One region of the Kosakonia sp. YIM B13571 genome, then DNA from elsewhere that is predicted to be linked to it. Evidence: predicted binding sites of a transcription regulator. Region 1 holds the regulator's gene; the other holds the start of a gene.
What was found. The regulator LexA, encoded in region 1, represses DNA repair genes until DNA is damaged. The targets are predictions, from matches to a motif close to TNCTGTATGTACATACAGNA.

Region 1 (8,186 bases):
AGTGCTATCAGGAAGGATCACTCGCAGCAAACCAACTGTTGTCACGCCAGTGGCGACGCCATACTAGCGTCAGCGTCAGCCCACGCAGAGCAAGAAACACAGCAAGCGACAACCACAAACCGTGATTACCCAAAACAGGCACGGTGAGTAGCGTAACGGCAAACCCCGCCGCCGCCACTGCCATACTGTTACGCATTTCGGCCGCGCGCGTCGCACCGACAAACATACCGTCCAGCAGATAACACCACACCCCCACTAGCGGTAACATAACCTGCCAAATTAGATAATGCCCGGCAAGCTGTTGCAGGGCGGGTAGCGACGTTAACAACGCGATAATTTGCTGACCCGCCAGCGCATACACAACGGCAAAGAACAGCGCCACCAGACCGGCCTGCCGGCAAGCAGCCCGCCAGATATGCATCAATTGACGGCCGTCTCTGGCGCCGTAAGCCTGCCCGGAGTGGGCTTCAACCGCATACGCGAAACCATCCAGCGCATAAGCGGTAAAGGTTAAAAACATCATCAGCACCGCGTTTGCTGCCACCGTCTCATCACCGAGGCGGGCACCAAACACCGTTATCGAACCAAAGCAGAGTTGCAGCAGCAACGAACGCAACATGATATCGCGGTTCAGCGCCAGCAAACGCCGTACGCCGCCGCGCCATGCATTTTTCAACGTCAGCAATGGAATACCGCGCATCACCAGTACGTGTCGCACCATCCACAAGCCAATGACGAAAGTGACGTATTCCGCTATCACCGTGGCAAGCGCTGCACCTTGCACATTCATATGCAGCCCCATGACCAACCACAGATCGAGCACGATGTTGAGCAGGTTCCCCACCACCAGCAAGATCACCGGTGCGCGCGCATACTGCACGCCGAGCAACCAACCGAGCAATACCAGGTTGCCCAGCGAAGCGGGTGCGCTCAACCAGCGAATATCCAGGAACCGCTGCGCCTGTTCCAGCACCGCCTCGCTACCGCCGGTGATATGCAGCGCCACGCCGATAATCGGCGTGCGCAACACAGCAATCAGTACACCAGCGCCCAGCGCCAGCAGCAAAGGCTGGACTAACGCACGCGCCAGCGCGGGCGCATTCTTCGCGCCGAACGCCTGAGCTGTTAGCCCGGTGGTGCTCATGCGCAAAAAGAGCAGCAACATAAAGAGGAAACTGGTTGCCGTTGCGCCAATCGCCACACCGCCCAGGTAAACCGGGCTGTCCAGATGCCCCACTACCGCCGTATCCACTAGCCCCAGCAACGGGACAGTGATATTCGAGAAGATCATCGGCAGTGCAAGCCGCCAGAGCGCTTTGTCGGATGTGGTTAGCAGTGGCATGGTATGAATGTGAATGTTATTGAGGGAAAAGAGGAGATCGCTGCGGAACCTGAATCAGCTCCGCAGCAGAGCGAATGTGCGTTACAACCACGCGCCATTACGAATGACACCGACCGCAAGCCCTTCGATGGTAAAGTTTTGATCGCGCAGATCGACGACGATCGGGGAAAACTCACTGTTTTCCGGCAGCAGTTCAACGGTGTTGCCCTGCTTTTTCAAACGTTTGACCGTGACTTCGTCTTCAATACGCGCAACAACGACCTGGCCGTTACGCACATCTTGCGTTTTGTGCACCGCCAGCAGATCGCCGTCCATAATGCCAATGTCACGCATCGACATGCCGCTCACGCGCAGCAGGAAATCCGCATGGGGTTTAAAGAGGCTCGGATCGACCTGGTAATGGCCTTCGATATGCTGCTGCGCCAGCAGAGGCTCACCCGCCGCGACGCGACCAATCAGCGGTAAGCCGATATCGTCCTCTTCTTCTTCAAGCAGCAGGCGAAGACCACGCGATGCGCCAGATACGATTTCGATAACCCCTTTGCGCGCCAGCGCTTTGAGGTGTTCTTCCGCCGCATTTGGGGAACGGAACCCCAATTGCTGTGCGATTTCCGCACGCGTTGGTGGCATACCGGTTTGAGTGATGCGATCGCGAATAAGATCGAACACCTCTTGCTGCCTGGCCGTTAATGCTTTCATCCCGCCCCCTGGGTGTATATACAGTTATGCTGTGAGTATATACAGCTAAAGGCGATTTTGGAACCAAATTTAAGCAAAAAACCAGAACGTTATTGAATTCTGGAAGCGTTATCGAAAATGCGACCAGAGTAATGCGATCCAGGTAAACATCGCCAACAGGATAGACATCAGCACCGCCGCTGAGCCCATATCCTTTGCTCGCCCGGAAAGTTCATGGAATTCAGAGCCAATACGATCGACCACGGCCTCGATGGCGCTGTTCAGAATTTCGACAATCATCACCAGCGTCACAGAACCAATCAGCAGTACGCGCGTCATTGTGTCAATATCGAGCCAGCAAGCGATTATAATTGCCAGGGTAACCGCAACGGCTTCCTGACGAAATGCCGCTTCATTGATCCAGGCGGCGCGAACGCCTTTCCAGGAATATCCAGCGGCTTTAATGATCCGGGTGAAACCGGTGGTATTATTAGCCATTTAAAAGAACCTTTTTATTAAATTGGCGTCAATGTCTCAGCAAGCGCGCAGCGGTACAACAGAAATTATGTGTGCTTTCTGATATTCTTGCGGCGCAATGGCACTATTAACCAGAGGCTTTACATCCTTTATGTCCGGCTGGCCACGAATTTACTACAAGTTACTGAATTTACCATTAAGCGTACTGGTAAAAAGTAAATCGATCCCCGCAGAACCTGCACAGGAGCTGGGTCTCGATACGTCACGTCCCATCATGTACGTGCTGCCTTATAACTCAAAGGCAGATTTACTGACTCTACGCGCGCAGTGTCTGGCACATGAGCTGCCCGATCCCATGGAACCGCTGGAAATCGACGGCGCTTTGCTGCCGCGTTTCGTGTTTATCCACGGCGGCCCGCGCGTGTTCACTTATTACGCGCCAAAAGAAGAGTCGATCAAGCTGTTCCACGACTACCTGGATTTACACCGCAGCCATCCTGATTTGGATGTGCAAATGGTGCCGGTATCGGTGATGTTTGGTCGTTCACCGGGGCGTGAAAAAGGCGAAATTAACCCGCCGCTGCGTATGCTGAACGGCATCCAGAAATTCTTTGCTGTTTCCTGGCTTGGCCGCGACAGCTTTGTGCGTTTTTCACCGCCGGTTTCGCTGCGTCGTATGGCGACCGAACACGGTACCGATAAAATTATCGCGCAGAAATTGGCGCGCGTGGCGCGTATGCACTTTGCCCGCCAGCGTCTGGCCGCAGTAGGTCCACGCCTGCCGGCCCGTCAGGATTTGTTTAACAAATTGCTCTCGTCCAAGGCGATTGCCCGCGCCGTTGAAGATGAAGCGCGCAGCAAAAAAATCTCCCATGATAAGGCGCAGCAAAACGCCATCGCGCTGATGGAAGAGATCGCCGCGAACTTCTCCTACGAGATGATCCGCCTGACTGACCGTATTCTGGGTTTTACCTGGAACCGTCTCTATCAGGGCATTAATGTGCATAACGCTGAGCGCGTACGCCAGCTTGCACATGACGGTCACGAAATTGTCTATGTGCCCTGCCATCGCAGCCATATGGACTACCTGCTGCTCTCCTATGTGCTCTATCACCAGGGGCTGGTGCCGCCGCATATCGCCGCCGGTATCAACTTGAATTTCTGGCCTGCCGGGCCGATTTTCCGCCGCCTGGGTGCTTTCTTTATTCGCCGGACATTTAAAGGCAACAAGCTTTATTCCACCGTGTTCCGCGAATACTTGGGCGAGTTGTTCAGCCGTGGTTATTCGGTGGAGTACTTCGTTGAGGGTGGACGTTCGCGCACCGGGCGTTTGCTGGATCCGAAAACCGGTACGTTGTCGATGACCATCCAGGCGATGCTGCGCGGCGGCACGCGTCCAATCACGCTGGTGCCGATTTACATCGGTTATGAACACGTGATGGAAGTAGGTACTTACGCCAAAGAGCTGCGTGGCGCGACGAAAGAGAAAGAGAGCCTGTTGCAGATGGTACGGGGCTTAAGCAAGCTGCGTAACCTCGGTCAGGGCTATGTGAACTTCGGCGAACCGATCCCGCTGATGAACTACCTAAATCATCATGTTCCGGAGTGGCGCGAAGCCATTGATCCCATTGAATCCATCCGTCCGGCGTGGTTAACACCAACGGTGAACACCATTGCCGCTGACCTGATGGTGCGTATCAACAACGCCGGTGCGGCTAACGCCATGAACCTGTGTTGTACCGCGCTGTTGGCTTCCCGCCAGCGTTCACTGACGCGCGAGCAACTGACCGAGCAGTTAAGCTGTTATCTCGAGCTGATGCGCAACGTGCCTTATTCCCCGGATTCGACCACGCCTTCGGCCAGCGCCAGCGAGCTTATCGACCACGCGCTGCAGATGAACAAGTTCGAAGTCGAGAAAGACACCATCGGCGATATCATCATTCTGCCGCGTGAGCAGGCGGTGTTGATGACGTACTACCGCAACAATATTGCACATATGCTGATGCTGCCGTCGCTGCTGGCAGCGATTGTCACCCAGCACCGTGCCATTTCACGTAGCGAGATCCTGCGCCACGTCGAGTTACTCTACCCAATGCTGAAAGCCGAGTTGTTCCTGCGTTGGGAAAAAGCGGAGCTGGCGCCAGTGCTGGAGAACCTGACGCAAGAGCTGTTGCGCCAGGGCTTGTTGACGGTGAAAGACGATCGTCTGAGCATCAATCCGACGCACTCCCGCACGTTGCAACTGCTGGCGGCAGGCGCGCGCGAAACCTTACAGCGTTACGCCATTACCTTCTGGCTGCTGAGCGCCAACCCGGCGATGAACCGCAGCACGCTGGAAAAAGAGAGCCGCACGCTGGCGCAACGCCTGTCGGTGCTGCATGGCATCAACGCGCCGGAGTTCTTCGATAAGGCGGTGTTCAGTACGCTGGTGCTGACGCTGCGCGATGAAGGCTATATCAGTGATACTGGTGATGCGGATCCGGCACGTACCTTAAACGTGTACCAGATGCTGGCGGACTTGATAACGTCGGATGTACGTCTGACGATTGAGAGCGCGACGCAAGCAGAAGTGTGATGGTAACTTTTCCCCTCTCTTCACGGAGAGGGGAAAAAATTCAAGGCAAATGCAGGTAACTCAACGCAAGCCCTAAAAACAGCACCAGCCCCACATAGTTATTATTCATGAACGCTTTAAAACAGGCATCCCGGTCACGACCCGCAATCAGCTTTTGCTGATAAACAAACAGCGCGCCAGCGATGAGCACCGTCCCGTAGTACGTCCAACCCAGGCCATTTAGCCAGCCAACAGACGCCATCAGCGCCAGCACGACCACCTGCAAAATTCCGATAATCAGCTTGTCGAAGCGACCGAACAAAATCGCCGTCGACTTAATGCCAATCTTCACATCGTCGTCCCGGTCAACCATCGCGTACTGCGTGTCATACGCCACCGCCCACAAGATATTGGCGAGGAACATGATCCAGCAGCTCAGCGGTACAGTTTCACTCACGGCCGCGAAGGCCATTGGAATCGACCAGCCGAATGCCGCGCCGAGCACCACCTGTGGCAGGTGTGTATAGCGCTTCATAAACGGGTAAACCCACGCCAGCGCCAGCGCCGCGACGGAGAGCAAAATAGTCATCACATTCAGCGTCAGCACCAGCGCGAAGGCCAGCAGCACCAGCACCACAAACAGCACGCGCGCTTCATTTTCCGTTACCGCGCCGCTTGGCAAAGGGCGATTCGCCGTGCGTTTAACATGACCATCAAATTTACGATCCGCATAGTCATTGACCACGCAACCGGCGGCGCGCATCAGCCAGACGCCCGCGACAAAAACCAGCAAAATCCACAGCGGCGGCACGCCTGGGGTTGCCACCCACAGCGCCCACAACGTTGGCCACAGCAACAGTAAAGCACCAATTGGTTTGTCCGTACGCATAAGCCTGTGAAAGGCCAACAGCTTATTCTGCGTGAGACTCCACTCCATTTTCTTTTTCCTCTTAGTACAGCGGCGATGCAGGCAAAAACAGTTCGGTCAGCATCAGCGGTTTCCCGCTCAGACGCAGGCGGGAACGGCGTCCCCAAAGCTGCTCATGACGACCAATTTCAATAAAGTCACGCGTAAGCGTAGATGAGGTAAAGAGATATCGCCCAAGCGGCGTTTTACCCAGGGTTTGCAGCGCCAGTTCCGGGCCGCTCAGCGTAGATTCCGGCACCACAGTGCGTCCGGCGAGCCAGGGCTCCCCGTCGGCGCAGAGAATAATTTCCCGCAACCAGTAACGGTCCTCCTTCGGCAGACTGTCGCGTTCTTCGGCGATCTCATCCACCGTCACAAAGCCTTCCCGAATCAGCGTAACGCTGACCGTCTTGCCTTGCTGCTCAAAACGTTTGGTCATTGAATCTTCCAGCAACAGCCACTCGAGCAGTTGCGGTTCAAGCGCGGGAATTGCGTCTAAATAGCGCAGCGCTCGCAGTTGCGTAAGCGCAGGGTGTGACATGCCTGACTCTCCGGTACATAACGTAGCGTTATTGTATCGCAGAACCGGCGCACGGGGCGGGGAAACTTCTTTCAGTTTTCATCAGCGCAACAGATGCGCAACAGCGCGCATCTGCGCCGGAAAAAAAGGTGCGTCAGGCGACGCACCAGTTGCTGCAAATATCAGCATTGTGGGGAGAGATTACCCCTTGCCTTTTACACTGCTGATAAAAGTGGCACGGGCGGATTTCGACCCGAGGCGTTCTGCTTCATTCAATAATTTCAGCGCCTTATCAATATCGCCCTTGCTTGCGGCTTGTTTGATGGCCTGGTTAAAGTAGCTCTCTGTATCGTTCAGCATCGGCTCGCTCTTCGCTACCGGCGCTGGCGCAGGAGCCGAAACTGGCGCGGCAGCCGGAGCCGGTTGCGTGTTGTAAGCCGGTGCGGCGGTATTGCCTACGGTAACGGAAGCCGGGCCAGAAGAACCAAACAGCGGGCCGACTAAAATGCTGGAAGAGGATGAGGTGCTGGCTTTCAGCGCCAGTGAACCTGCCACGCCATGACGGGCAATCGGATCGGGAATATCCGGTACGGCGTTGCCGTTACCTTTGGCATAGGCTTTTGCCGGATCCACCATCTGCGTGGTTTTTTGCAGATCTTTTTGCGTGGTAAATACCAGCAGATAAAGTTTCTGCTGACCCAACGCCGGGGTCAGTTTCATCGTCCCTTCTAAACGGTTATCCGACATCACGCCCGGCTCCTGGTACGCAAAGAAGCTGGACGGGAAAAAGGCTGCAGGTGTGAAATTCTGATCAAGTACCAGCACGTTCGGCGCATAAACGCTCTCATTGTTCACTTTGCTGGTCAGTGTAATGTTCAATTCGCCGATGTTCGCCGGAACGCTGTACGCCATCACCGGGCCGGTAATATCGCCCGCGTTCAGCGTCTGCCCGGCGGCAGAGACATCGCTGGTCAGCGTTTGCGAAGGTGAAACCGGCGTCCAGTGCAGTTGTTGAAGCGTTGAAGCAGGAATGGACGGTGCTGCAGAGACATCCTGCGGCACGATATTAATTGCCGCCAGGCTCATAGTGGGAGCCGCAGCCAGCAGCCCTGCGGATAAGCAGAGTGCGACGAGACTTTTTTTCATTTTCATTATGATCACCTTGATTGCGCGGTGAGCGTTGGCCAGGCAATAGCGCGCGTCACCTAAGATTGAGGGGCTTGCGCCCCTCATTTGGTCATTACAGCGGGTGTTTAAGCATTACCACCAGATTTCCATCTGGGCACCGAAGGTCCACTCATCGTCGTTACCACGACTATTGGTGCCAAAGCCAAACGGTGTAGTCGCGCCATTGCTCGCAGCCAGGGAAGAGGTGTTGCCATCGGCGTCCGTTTTCACGTAACCCCATTTCTCATCCCACTTGGCGTAGGTAGCGAAAACGCGGATTGCCGGACGAGACCAGATGCTGTCGCCCGCCTGCCACTGTTGCGCCAGGGTGATTTTGTACTGACTGTTGCGATCGCCCGTTTGCTGGGATTTGACGTTGTCGTAGCCTACTTCCATCAACGTGCTCATGATCGGCGTCCATTTGTACATCGGACGTACGCCCACGGTGTACCAGGTGTTGCCGCGTTTGTTATCGCGATCGGTATCCTGGTACATACCGACATACATCAGGTCCCACTTCTCAGCGAGGTTGATAGCACCG
Region 2 (8,186 bases), on a different contig from region 1:
TGGATATTTTACGCCTGGCAGGGCTGGTGGGACCGGCGCGCCATCCGGGGCGTTTCCTGGCGGGAAAAACGGCGCCTAACGGCCAGCACGGCGTTAACCTGGTGCATCTCGAGGATGTGGTCGCAGCGATTACGTTGCTGCTGCAGGCGCCGAAAGGCGGGCATATCTACAATCTCTGCGCGCCGGGACATCCGTCACGCGAAAGTTTCTACCCGGCAATGGCGCGACAGCTTGGCCTGGTGCCGCCCAATTTCACTGCATCCCGCAGCGATGATGAGAAGGGAAAAATCATAGACGGCAGCCGTATTTGCCATGAACTGGGTTTTGAATATCTCTATCCGGATCCGATGCAGATGCCGCTGGCGTGATTTTTTAGCAATTAGTGCTATTAAAATGTTTAATAATTCAGCAAAAGCCTAAAATTCATGCACTTAGTTGTATAAAAAGTGCAGGATAGGTCTTACCGTATTGTCATACTGCTTCAAGATGGTGCAAAATACGCCGCTGCAAAAAAATGAAGAGACTAACCGACGTTAACCCGTCGGTTATTTTTTTTGCAAGCACAAACGTCATTCAATAAAAGAGGCCGGGCTTCGTACCGGATAGATACACATTTAAAAACCGACAGTCGTTGTCGCTGAGGAAATAACACAAATGGGGCAATTTTTTGCTTTTGCGCCGGCACTCGCCGTTCAGGAGAATCGCCATGACGCATAACGTTACTCCAAAAACCTCTCGCGTGGAATTACGTAAGACGCTTACGTTGATTCCGGTTGTAATGATGGGCCTGGCCTATATGCAGCCAATGACGCTGTTCGATACGTTTGGTATCGTCTCTGGCCTGACCGATGGCCACGTGGCAACCGCGTATGCCTTTGCGTTGGTCGCTATCCTCTTTACTGCGCTGAGCTACGGCAAGCTGGTACGCCGCTTCCCGTCTGCTGGTTCTGCGTATACCTACGCTCAGAAATCCATCTCCCCGGCCGTCGGTTTTATGGTGGGCTGGTCATCACTGCTGGACTATTTGTTCATGCCGATGATCAACATTCTGCTGGCGAAAATTTACTTTGAAGCGCTGGTGCCTTCGGTGCCGTCGTGGATTTTCGTGGTGGCGCTGGTGGCTTTTATGACGGCCTCCAACCTGCGCAGCATCAAAACCGTGGCGAACTTCAACACCTTGATCGTTATCCTGCAAATGGGGATTGTCGCCGTTATCGTTGGGTTGATCATCTACGGCGTTTCCCACGGGGAAGGCGCTGGTACGCTGGTCAGTTCCCGCCCGTTCTGGTCTGAAGGTGCTCATGTCGTGCCGATGATCACTGGCGCAACTATCCTGTGCTTCTCGTTTCTGGGCTTTGATGGCATTTCTTCCCTTTCTGAAGAAACCAAAGATGCGGAGCGTGTGATTCCGCGCGCCATCTTCCTGACCGCGCTGATCGGCGGCATGGTATTTATCGGGGCATCTTACTTCCTGCAACTTTACTTCCCGGACATCTCCCGCTTTAAAGAGCCGGATGCTTCTCAGCCGGAAATCATGCTGTATGTTGCGGGTAAAACCTTCCAGTGGGGCGTGCTGATTTTCTCCAGCGTGACCGTGCTGGCGTCCGGTATGGCCGCACATGCAGGCGTTTCCCGTCTGATGTATGTGATGGGGCGCGATGGCGTATTCCCGACCCGTTTCTTTGGTTATATCCATCCGAAATGGCGTACTCCGGCGTGGAACGTGCTGCTGGTTGGCGCAATCGCGCTGCTGGCGATCCGTTTTGACCTGGTAACGGCCACGGCGCTGATTAACTTTGGTGCGCTCGTTGCGTTTACCTTCGTTAACTTGTCCGTGATCTCCCAGTTCTGGATCCGCGAAAAACGCAACAAGACGCTGAAAGAGCACTTCAACTATCTGGTGTTGCCGGTATGCGGTGCGCTGACGGTTGGCGCGCTGTGGATTAACCTTGAGCAAAGCTCGATGATCCTGGGGCTTATCTGGGGCGCTATTGGCCTGGTTTACCTGGCGTGTGTGACGCGCAGCTTCCGCAATCCAGTCCCGCAGTACGAAGATATCACGCAGTAAATTTTCTTCTGCACATCTACTAAGCCGGAGCCTTGTCTCCGGCTTTTTTGTATCGGTTACTTCCCTATTAATAACCTCGCAAACTAAGTTAGATAATTTCGTTATTGGTTCCAGCCATGCTGCGTGTGGAAAATTTGCGATCTGGTTTTTTCTAACGTTGTTACCGTTATGCTTTCAATGATTGTAAGTGGATTGATTTGCGGCGCACTGTTGGGGTTTGTGATGCAGCGCGGGCGCTTCTGCCTGACCGGTGGGTTTCGCGATATGTACATCGCGAAAAATAACCGGATGTTTTATGCCCTGTTGATTGCCATCGCCATTCAAAGCGTTGGTGTTTTTGCATTAATCCAGAGCGGAGTGCTGCAATACAATGCCGGTGCGTTCCCGTGGCTTGGCACTGTTGTTGGCGGTTACATTTTCGGGCTGGGGATTGTCTATGCTGGCGGTTGCGCCACAGGCACCTGGTATCGTGCGGGTGAAGGGTTGATAGGGAGCTGGATTGCACTGTTTACCTATATGGTGATGAGCGCGGTAATGCGCTCTCCGCATGCCGACGGCATTAATGGGCTGCTAAAAACCTACAGCACGGAACATAACTCGATTGCCGAAACCTTCGGTGTTTCCGTCTGGCCCTTAATCGCTCTGTTGCTTGTCGTCACGCTGTGGGCGGTCACCAGAGAGCTGCGTAAGCCGAAGCTGAAGATTGCTTCATTACCGCCGCGTCGTACCGGGCTTGCGCACCTGCTGTTTGAAAAGCGCTGGCATCCCTTTGTCACTGCGGTACTGATTGGTCTTATTGCGCTGCTTGCCTGGCCACTTAGTGAAGCCACCGGTCGTATGTTTGGCTTAGGCATTACCTCGCCGACCGCCAACATCTTACAGTTCCTGGTCACAGGGCAGAGTAAGTTCCTCAACTGGGGCGTCTTCCTGGTGCTGGGCATTTTTCTGGGTTCGTTTATCGCCGCGAAAGCCAGCCGCGAGTTTCGCGTACGCGCGGCGGATGCGCAAACCACGTTGCGCAGCGGGTTTGGTGGCCTGCTGATGGGCGTGGGAGCCAGTATGGCTGGCGGCTGTTCGATTGGTAATGGTCTGGTGATGACCGCGATGATGACCTGGCAGGGCTGGGTCGGGCTGGTGTTTATGATCCTTGGCGTATGGACCGCGTCATGGTTTTTATATGTCCGTCCGCAGCGCAAAGCGAAACTGGCGGCGGCTGCGGCTTAACTTACAGGAGCTGTTATGGCTGTAAAAAAACTGGACGTGGTAACGCAGGTTTGCCCGTTTCCTCTGATAGAAGCAAAAGCGGCGCTGGCGGAGATGGCCCGTGGCGATGAACTGATTATTGCGTTCGACTGCACCCAGGCGACCGAAGCTATCCCACAATGGGCGGCGGAAGAGGGCCACACCATTACGGATTACCAACAGGTTGGCGACGCCGCCTGGCGTATTACCGTGCAGAAGGCGTAAGCCGATGCCCTCCCGTTACCGGGAGGGCACTCTCAGACAATCTCTTCGGCGTACTGCCACAGCGCTTTTAACAGCGACTGCTTTTCACTGTCACCTTCATATTGCTGGAACAGCGCCTGCAGCGCTTCGGCGTAGTGTTGCAAAAACTCCGGGGTTAAGACGTCGCGGCGATGGGTAAGCCAGCGCTGCTGTTCATGCTCATCCAGCGTGCCGGGGAAGTTACGTGCCCGGTAGTTAAACAGCAATTTTTCAATACGCGCATCGGCAAAGGTGATGTCCAGTGCGGGCAGGTTACGCGGCTCGGTTTCCAGCAAAATCTTCATCGCAGCGCGGTCAGCATCGCTGAAAAAGCCGTTGTAGATTTGTGCATCTACGTTATCTGAAGGAACAAACGGTTCCGCCTCGGCGAAAATCGCCAACACTTTCTCGCGCACCTGCGGGTTATCGCGCAGGATTTGCAAATTATCCAGACACTGCTGAAGGTTAATGCCCAGCCGCTCTGCGTCTTGCGGGCGCAGCGTGTTAGCCTGCGCCAGGATCGGGCACTTATTCAGATGCACCAGCTTGACCGGAACCGCCGCTCTTTCACCCAGTTCCACTTTCGGCGTATACAGCCGTTCGCGCAGCGCATCGGTGTCCAGTTCCAGCAGCGGCGACATGTCACCGGCCAGATCCACCATAATCACCGCGTTGCGGTTTTCCGGATGCCAGGCCAGAGGCGCCACCCAACTGGTGTTGCCGCGCCAGGCACCAAACATCCCGGAGACATGCACCAGCGGTTTCATTTGTGGCACATCAATCAGCGTCGCCAGCTTCTGCTTATGGCGATGGCTGAACAGATAGTCGAACAGCTTCGGCTGTTTCGCTTTTACCAGTTGCGCCATGGCGATAGTGGCGTAAACGTCTGCCATTGCATCGTGGGCGTTCGCATGTTCGATACCGTTGGCTTTAGTCAGATGTTCAAGACGAAAACTGGGCAGACCATCCTCGTTTTCCGGCCAGTTAATCCCGTCCGGGCGCAGGGCGTAGCAGGCGCGCATGACGTCCAGCAGATCCCAGCGTGAATTATGGTTTTGCCAGCTCCAGGCATAAGGATCGTAGAAGTTGCGGTAGAAAATATTGCGCGTCACTTCGTCATCAAAACGCACATTGTTGTAACCGAGCACACAGGTGTTCGGCACGGTGAACAGATCGTGAATACGTTTAGCGAAAGCCGCTTCGTTCTCGCCTTTGGCGCGCGCTATTTGCGGCGTAATGCCGGTTATTAGCACCGCTTCCGGCTGCGGCAGATAGTCGTCTGCCGGTTTGCAATAGAAGACTTCCGGTTCGCCAATAATGTTGAAATTCGCGTCGGTGCGAATCGCGGCGAACTGCGCCGGGCGATCCAGCGCCGGGCTGGTACCGAAAGTTTCATAATCGTGAAAGAGAAAAGTGGGCGTTGCGGCGGAATCAGACACCAGATGCTCATCCTGTCAGTAAATATGCCCACTATGGTAAACCATCCCGGCGCGTGTGCCGAAGGAAAACCGGTCATTCTTCCGCAGACCTTCGCAAAAACAGGTGCTTAAAATCGATCTGTGTCACACTTTTTTGCAATTTAACCAGGTAACGACACACGAAGTTCCGTAAAAAGAACGACGATTTCAGATGCTACTGAGGATATTTCATTGAAACGCCGTTTGTTTGCTGCTTCTTTGCTGGCGGTATGCGTTAACCACGCTTACGCCGACGACTTACCTTTTGCCCCTCAGCCCCCGGCAATTCAGGCTGGCTCCTGGGTATTGATGGACTACACCACCGGGCAAATCTTAACAGCGGGCAATGAACATCAGCAACGTAACCCGGCGAGCCTGACCAAACTGATGACCGGCTACGTGGTTGACCGCGCTATTGATAGCCACCGCATCAGCGCTGATGATGTCGTCACCGTCGGAAAAGACGCCTGGGCAAAAGGAAACCCGGTGTTCGATGGTTCTTCATTGATGTTTCTTAAACCGGGCGATCGCCTGACGGTGCGCGACTTGAGCCGTGGTTTGATTGTTGATTCCGGTAACGATGCCTGCGTGGCGCTGGCGGATCACGTGGCGGGCGGGCAACCGCAATTTGTCACTATGATGAATGATTACGTCCAGAAGCTGAATCTGCGCGATACCCATTTTGAAACCGTACACGGGCTGGATGCGCCAGGCCAGCACAGCTCTGCGTATGATCTGGCGGTACTCTCCCGCGCCATCATTCATGGCGAGCCGGATTTCTATCATATGTACAGTGAAAAAAGCCTGACGTGGAACGGCATTACCCAGCAAAACCGCAACGGTTTGTTATGGGATAAGACGCTGAACGTTGATGGGCTGAAAACCGGTCACACGTCTGGCGCGGGCTTTAACCTGATCGCCTCAAGCGTGGACGGAGAGCGGCGTTTGATTGCGGTGGTCATGGGCGCAGACAGCCCGAAAGGGCGTGAAGACCAGGCGCGTAAGCTGCTGCACTGGGGTCAGCAGAATTTTAACACCGTGGAAATTCTGCGTAATGGTAAGAAAGTGGGCAGTGAACGGGTGTGGTACGGTGATAAAGAACAGGTTGATGTCGGCACCGATCAGGATTACTGGCTGGTGCTGCCCAAAGCGGAACTGCAAAATGTGAAAGCTAAATATGTGCTGGACAACAAAGAGCTGGATGCCCCGCTTGCCGCGCATCAGCGCGTGGGTGAAATCCAGCTTTTTGACCGCGATAAAGTGATAGCCCATTGGCCATTGGTTACGCTGGATAGCGTTGGCAAAGGCGGTTGGTTCTCGCGTTTGAGCGATTACCTCCATCATAAAAGCTGACACCGTCAAGCGTTGGCTGGAAGGCATGCGAGCTTGCTCTCATAATTGAGTTGTTGCAGATGGCAGGCGCAGGCCTGCCAGTTATACTGTATGTTCGAACAGTAACACTAAGGGAGTTAGTATGAGCTACACAGTCAAGCAGTGTGAAAAACGCCGTATTGCCGGGTTTCATCTGGTCGGGCCGTGGGACGAGAAAGTTAAACAGGGATTTGCGCAGCTGTCGATGTGGGTTGATAACAAGCAGATCCAGCCGTTGGAGTGGATTTGTGTTTATTACGACAACCCGGATGAAGTACCCGCAGAAAAATTGCGGGCGGATGTGGCGATCACCGTTGACGATGCGTTTCAGGTGCCAGCCAACAGCGAAGGGGTGATGACCACAGAGGTTCCGGGTGGCCAGTACGCGGTGGCGCAGGCACGGGTTTACAACGAAGAGTTTGCAGCCAGCTGGGATCTTTTTTTCGATGAGTTGCTCACCGATCAGGCATTACAAATTTCGGCCGGACCCTGTTTCGAAGTCTATCGCAACGACGGTCAGCGCGACGGTTACTGGGAAATCGAGATGTATATTCCGGTAGAGCCGAAAGTGCTGTAAGCAGTAAACGCGCGCAAAGGGACGTCAGGATCAAGCTGGCGTCTCTTTTTTGTTTAAAAAGGTGATATCTGCCACTGAAAAATCCTACAATTGCGCCTCTTTTTATTTCTAACCCGGAGAACGGGCGTGCGTCGCGATAAATCACTCAGCCTTTTTGAAATCCGTCTTTACCGCCATTATCACGTCGTACATGGCGTGCGCATTGCATTGGCTTTTGTGCTGACTTTCCTGCTGATCCGCCTGCTGGATGTGCCGGAAGGTACCTGGCCATTAATCACGCTGGTGGTGCTGATGGGGCCAATTTCCTTTTGGGGTAACGTTGTACCGCGCGCGTTTGAGCGCATCGGCGGAACTATCTTCGGCGCTGCACTGGGGCTGGTGGCATTAAGGCTGGAACTGATTTCTTTGCCGGTGATGCTGGTGTGGTGTGCCGTTGCGATGTTTATATGCGGCTGGCTGGCGCTCGGTAAAAAGCCTTATCAGGCGCTGATTATCGGCGTGACGCTCTCGGTGGTGGTCGGCGCGCCGACCGGGGATATGCATACCGCATTGTGGCGCAGCGGCGATGTGATTATTGGTTCGTTGTTGGCGATGCTGTTCACCGGCATCTGGCCGCAGCGGGCTTTTTTGCACTGGCGCATTCAGATGGCGAATTACGTCACGGCGTTTAACCGGGTCTATCAGGCGGGTTTATCACGCAACCTGGTGGAGCGGCCGCGTCTGGAAAAACACCTGCAAAAAATTCTCAATGACGTGGTAAAAATGCGCGGCTTAATCACGCCAGCCAGTAAAGAGACCCATATCCAGAAAGCGATTTTTGAAGCTATCCAGACCGTCAGCCGTAATTTGGTGTGCATGCTGGAGTTGCAAATTAACGCCCACTGGAGCTCGCGCGCCAGCCATTTTGTCATGATCAATGCCAATACTCTGCGTGAAACGCAGCAGATGACGCAGCAGACGTTGCTGACCATTGCCCACGCGTTGTATGAAGGCAACCCGCAGCCGATTCTGGCAAACACGGAAAAGCTCAATGAGATTGTCACCGAGTTACGCCAGTTAAGCCGCGAACATCAAGGAGATGCGCTGGCCGAAACGTCTATTCATGGTTATGTCTGGTTAAGCCTGGAATTGGCGCGTCAACTGGAATTGTTATCGCATTTGATTTGCCGGGCATTGCGCAAATAAGCGGCAGATAGCCGCCGGACACAGTCTGGTTGTTTCGATTCAG

Region 2: sbmC (DNA gyrase inhibitor SbmC) is a predicted target of LexA. The motif match lies at 6,448-6,467, and genes of this name have one in related genera.

Annotation. Positions count from the first base shown of each region.
Region 1 covers NZ_JBHZPL010000009.1:14,898-23,083, reverse strand. The annotation lists gene dinF (MATE family efflux transporter DinF) at 8-1,342, opposite strand; gene lexA (transcriptional repressor LexA) at 1,424-2,041, opposite strand; gene ACFX4O_RS18345 (diacylglycerol kinase) at 2,150-2,518, opposite strand; gene plsB (glycerol-3-phosphate 1-O-acyltransferase PlsB) at 2,649-5,072, shown strand; gene ubiA (4-hydroxybenzoate octaprenyltransferase) at 5,113-5,988, opposite strand; gene ubiC (chorismate lyase) at 6,002-6,499, opposite strand; gene malM (maltose operon protein MalM) at 6,680-7,630, opposite strand; gene ACFX4O_RS18320 (maltoporin) at 7,739-8,186, opposite strand, start outside.
Region 2 covers NZ_JBHZPL010000003.1:202,006-210,191, forward strand. The annotation lists gene ACFX4O_RS09320 (SDR family oxidoreductase) at 1-368, shown strand, start outside; gene ACFX4O_RS09325 (APC family permease) at 707-2,068, shown strand; gene tsuA (thiosulfate utilization transporter TsuA/YeeE) at 2,237-3,292, shown strand; gene tsuB (thiosulfate utilization sulfurtransferase TsuB/YeeD) at 3,308-3,535, shown strand; gene sbcB (exodeoxyribonuclease I) at 3,568-4,992, opposite strand; gene dacD (serine-type D-Ala-D-Ala carboxypeptidase DacD) at 5,203-6,363, shown strand; gene sbmC (DNA gyrase inhibitor SbmC) at 6,485-6,958, shown strand; gene ACFX4O_RS09355 (FUSC family protein) at 7,085-8,143, shown strand.